2 regions of the Luteimonas qiangzhengi genome follow, and region 2 is predicted to be linked to the other one. Evidence: predicted binding sites of a transcription regulator. Region 2 holds the regulator's gene; the other holds the start of a gene.
The links. Region 2 encodes HrcA, which represses chaperone genes, less so after heat shock. Its sites were predicted from a motif close to TTNGCACTCNNNNNNNNNGAGTGCNAA; they were not measured.
Positions count from the first base shown of each region.

Region 1: a site for HrcA is predicted at 1,380-1,406, ahead of groES (co-chaperone GroES). Genes of this name have one in related genera too.

Region 1 is NZ_JBCLVE010000010.1:47,785-50,182, reverse strand. Features, by position in the region: gene groL (chaperonin GroEL) at 1-984, opposite strand, end outside; gene groES (co-chaperone GroES) at 1,041-1,331, opposite strand; gene WCE59_RS08865 (AsnC family transcriptional regulator) at 1,690-2,163, opposite strand; gene WCE59_RS08860 (D-amino acid dehydrogenase) at 2,301-2,398, shown strand, end outside.
Region 2 is NZ_JBCLVE010000002.1:436,660-439,057, reverse strand. Features, by position in the region: gene recN (DNA repair protein RecN) at 1-629, opposite strand, end outside; gene hrcA (heat-inducible transcriptional repressor HrcA) at 709-1,770, shown strand; gene grpE (nucleotide exchange factor GrpE) at 1,846-2,382, shown strand.

The sequences.
Region 1 (2,398 bases), on a different contig from region 2:
CTCCTTGGTCACCTGCACCTTCTTGGCGCGGCCCAGGTCCTGGATGGTGGCCTTCTCAAGCTGCAGGCCCACTTCCTCGGAGATCACGGTGCCGCCGGTCAGCACGGCCATGTCTTCCAGCATCGCCTTGCGACGATCGCCGAAGCCCGGGGCCTTCACTGCCACGACCTTGACGATGCCGCGGATGGTGTTGACCACCAGGGTCGCCAGGGCTTCGCCCTCGACTTCCTCGGCCACGATCAGCAGCGGCTTGCCGGCCTTGGCCACGCCTTCCAGCACGGGCAGCAGGTCACGCACGTTGGAGATCTTCTTGTCGTGCAGCAGGATGAACGGATCATCCAGGTCGGCCGCCATCGACTGCTGGTTGTTGATGAAGTATGGCGACAGGTAGCCGCGGTCGAACTGCATGCCCTCGACCACGTCCAGCTCGTTGTCCAGGCCGGAGCCTTCTTCAACGGTGATCACGCCTTCCTTGCCGACCTTCTTCATCGCGTCGGCGATGATGGTGCCGATCGACTCGTCGGAGTTGGCGGAGATGGTGCCAACCTGGGCAATGGCCTTGTCGTCCGCGGTGGGCTTGCTGATGTTCTTCAGCTCTTCCACAGCGGCCTTGACGGCCTGGTCGATACCGCGCTTGAGGTCCATCGGGTTCATGCCGGCAGCGACGGCCTTGGAGCCTTCGCGGATGAACGCCTGGGCCAGCACGGTCGCGGTGGTGGTGCCGTCACCGGCGTTGTCGGAGGTCTTGGAAGCAACTTCCTTGACCATCTGCGCGCCCATGTTCTCGAACTTGTCCTGCAGCTCGATTTCCTTCGCTACGGACACGCCATCCTTGGTGATGGTCGGGGCGCCGAAGCTCTTGTCGAGCACGACGTTGCGGCCCTTCGGGCCGAGGGTTGCCTTGACGGCATTTGCGAGAGTGTTGACGCCGCGCACCATCTTCGAGCGCGCATCTTCACCGAAACGGATTTCCTTGGCAGCCATTTGCTAACTCCGGAATAGATTCTTGTGATTGGGGGATGTCGGAATCGCGGGCTGGATCAGCCCAGGATCGCCAGGATGTCGTCTTCGCGGACTACCAGGTATTCGGTGCCCTCGAGCTTCACTTCGGTGCCGCTGTACTTGCCGAACAGCACCTGGTCGCCGATCTTGACCTTGGGCGCGCGCACGTCGCCGTTGTCCAGGGCCTTGCCGTCACCAACGGCGACCACTTCGCCCTTGATCGGCTTTTCGGTCGCGGAATCGGGGATCACGATCCCGCCGGCCGACATCTTCTCTTCTTCGGTACGCTTGATGACCACACGGTCGTAAAGCGGCTTGATATTGCTCATGTCGATCCTCTTCAAGTGATTGATCGGGTTGGAATTTGGGCGGCGATGTTAGCACTCTGCCCGGCAGAGTGCTAACGCCGTGGGCAGCAAAGACCCGGTGATCCGGGCGTGGTCAGGAGATGGGGCCGGGGGTTTTCTTTTCAAGGGCTCGGGTGGAAATTTCGTTCTTTGGAGATTCCCGTGACCTGACGGGCCCCGCCGCGGCCGGCAGGCCTTTGCGCTCCATGTCCCCCGGTCTCCGCCTGCGGCGAAGACCTCCTCCTTTACTTACGCGCAAAGGCCTCCCGACCACGCCGGGGCTCGGCTGCGGAAACACGGGGGCGTCGGGGGCGTAGCCCCGACCTACGAAACGGGGCACTCAGTCGGCCAGCGGCAGCTCCAGCGTTTCCTTCACCTCTTCCATCACGATGTAGCTGCGCGACTCGCGCACATACGGAAGCGTCAGCAACGTACTGCCCAGCAGCTTGCGGTAGGAGGCCATTTCCGAGATCCGCGCCTTGATCAGGTAGTCGAAATCACCCGAAACCAGGTGGCACTCCAGCACATGCGGCAGCTTCAACGCCGCGCGCCGGAACTCTTCGAAGATGTCGCCCGACTTGTAAGCCAGGCTGATCTGCACGAACACCAGCAGTGCCGCCTCCGCCGCCTGCGGGGTCACGCGGGCGTGGTAGCCGGTGATGACGCCGTCGCGCTCCAGCCGCCGGACGCGTTCGGCGCAGGGAGTGGTCGAGAGGCCGACGCGCTCGCCCAGCTCGGTGAAAGGGATGCGCCCTTCGCGCTGCAGGATGCGCAGGATCCTGCGGTCGATCCGGTCCAGACCGCGCTTGGCCATGGCAAGACTCCTTCAAAAGACACGTTGTCGCGCTTTTGCCCCGCTTAACTCAACACAATCAGTGAATATCACTGCCCAACCGGAAATATACTGGGCAGTCAACCTGCTTTACCACCTTTACACGCGAGTCTTCGAGTATGCGCATCCTGGTCCTGGGTTCCGGAGTGGTTGGCGTCACCAGCGCCTGGTATCTGCGTCAGGCCGGGCACGAGGTGGTCGTGGTCGACCGCCAGCC
Region 2 (2,398 bases):
TGCAGGTCGTCGATGGCGTCCGCCTCCAGAGCCTCGGCCTGGAGTTCCTTGATCTGGTGGCGCAGCCAGTCCTGGCGCTCGGCCGGGTCACCGGCGCCCGAGAGCTGCTCGCGCTCCCGTTCAAGCGTTGACCACGCGCGTGCGGCCTGGGCCACTGCCTTCAAGGGTTCGGCATGGCGACCGTAGGCATCAAGCAGCGCCATCTGGCTGCCCCGGGAGAGCAGGGCCTGGTGTTCGTGCTGGCCGTGGATCTCGACCAGGTGCGAGGCCAGGTCAGCCAGCTGCGAAAGGGTTGCGGGGCGGCCGTTGATCCAGGCCCGCGATCCACCGTCCGCGCGCAGGGTGCGGCGCAGCTGGCAGACGCCACCATCGTCGAATTCGTGCGCCCTGAGCCAGGCATCCGCGCCCGGGGCATCGGCCAGCTCGAATCCGGCGCTCAGCTCCGCGCGTGCGGCGCCGTGGCGGACCATGCCGCTGTCCGCCCGCAGCCCGGACAGGAAGCCGAGTGCATCGACCAGGAGCGATTTGCCGGCGCCGGTTTCGCCGGAAATGACCGTCAGGCCGGGTCCGAATTCCATTTCGGTAGCGCTGGCAACGGCGAAGTCACGGATTGAGAGATGGGTCAGCATAGCGGCCTGATTGTGCAGTGCAGGGCGGCCCGCGGCCAAGCCCCGGGTGCGCACGGTCGCGACCGTATATCGTTGCAGCATGAGCCGTCGCAATGAATCCACCTCAGGACACGACCTGGATCCGCGCTCCCGGCAGCTGCTGCGCACTCTGATCGCGCGCCATATCCGCGATGGTGAGCCGGTGGGGTCGCAGACTCTTTCGCGGCACTCGGGGCTGGAAGTCAGCCCGGCCACGATCCGCAACATTCTGGCCGACCTGGAGGACGCCGGTTTCCTCAGCGCGCCGCACACCTCGGCCGGGCGCGTGCCCACGGCGCAGGGTTATCGGGTTTTCGTGGATTCGTTGTTGCAACTCAAGCCGCTGCCGGAAGCCGAGCAGGCCAGGCTGCGCAGCGGACTGGCCCCCGGCGCCGGAACGCAGACGCTGCTGGACAGCGCGTCGGAGCTGGTCTCCGCCATGACCCGCTTCGTGGGCGTGGTGAGTGTGCCGCGACGCGAGAAATTCGCCTTCCGCCACATCGATTTCGTTCCGGTGGACGCGCAGCGGGTGATGGCGGTCCTGGTCTTTGCCGATCATGAAGTGCAGAACCGCCTGATAAGGACCCGTCGCATCTGGGAGGCCGGTGAGCTGGAACGCGTGGCCAATTACCTCAATGCCAACTTCGCGGGGATGTCGTTGGTCGATATCCGCGCTGCGCTGGTGCGCGATATGCGCTCGGCCCGCAACGAGATGGAGGCGCTGCTGGCGCACACCGTCGAGCTGGCCGAACAGGCGCTCAGCGGCGACGACGAGGACATGGTGGTGACCGGGCAGAGCCATCTCATCGGGCTGCAGGACCTGTCCGATCTGGAGCGGCTGAGGGAGTTGTTCGAGGCGTTCTCAAGCAAACGCGAGATCCTGCAGCTGCTCGAACGCACCGCCAGGGCGCCCGGACTGGGCATCTTCATTGGCGAAGAAACCGGGCTGGCGCCGCTGGAAGGCATGTCGCTGGTGACCGCCAGCTACGGCGCCGGCGGGCAGGTGCTGGGCGTGCTGGGCGCGATCGGTCCCACCCGGATGGCCTATGACCGGGTGATCCCGGTGGTGCAGGCCACGGCTGGAGCGCTGGGGGCGGCGCTGGAAAGATCCCGCGGCGACTGATCGGGGCTTGAATCCCTCGCTGGCGGACCCCATTGCTCCGCCAGCGGCGGCAGAACGACCGCCACGGGACCAGAAATGAACCACGAATCCGAACAGGACAACGACTCCCGGCTTGGGCCGGGTGAGGACAGCCGGGTGCAGGACGAGGAGCAGACCGGCTCCTTGCAGGAGCAGATTGAGCTGCTGAAGGCCGAGCTGGAACAGCTGCAGGCCCAGACGCTGTTGGAGCGCGCCGACCTGGAAAACCAGCGCAAGCGCATGACGCGTGAGATCGAATCCGCCCGGCGCTTCGCCAACGAGCGCCTGCTGGCCGACATGCTGCAGGTGTTTGACAGCCTGGAGGCCGGGCTGGCCAGCGCCGGCGCGGAAGATCCGCTGCGCCCCGGGCTGGAGCTGACCCTGCGCCAGCTGATCAAGGTCACCGGCAGCTTCGGCCTGACCGAGGTGGCCCCGGCCCCCGGGGATGCGTTCAATCCGGAACACCACCAGGCCATGAGCGTGGCTGCGGTCGCAGGCGTGCCGCCCGGCGCGGTGGCGCAGCTGTTCCAGAAGGGCTACGTGCTCAACGAGCGCCTGCTGCGCCCGGCGATGGTGGTTGTGGCGCCGTCATAAGCCTTTTTGCGCGCAG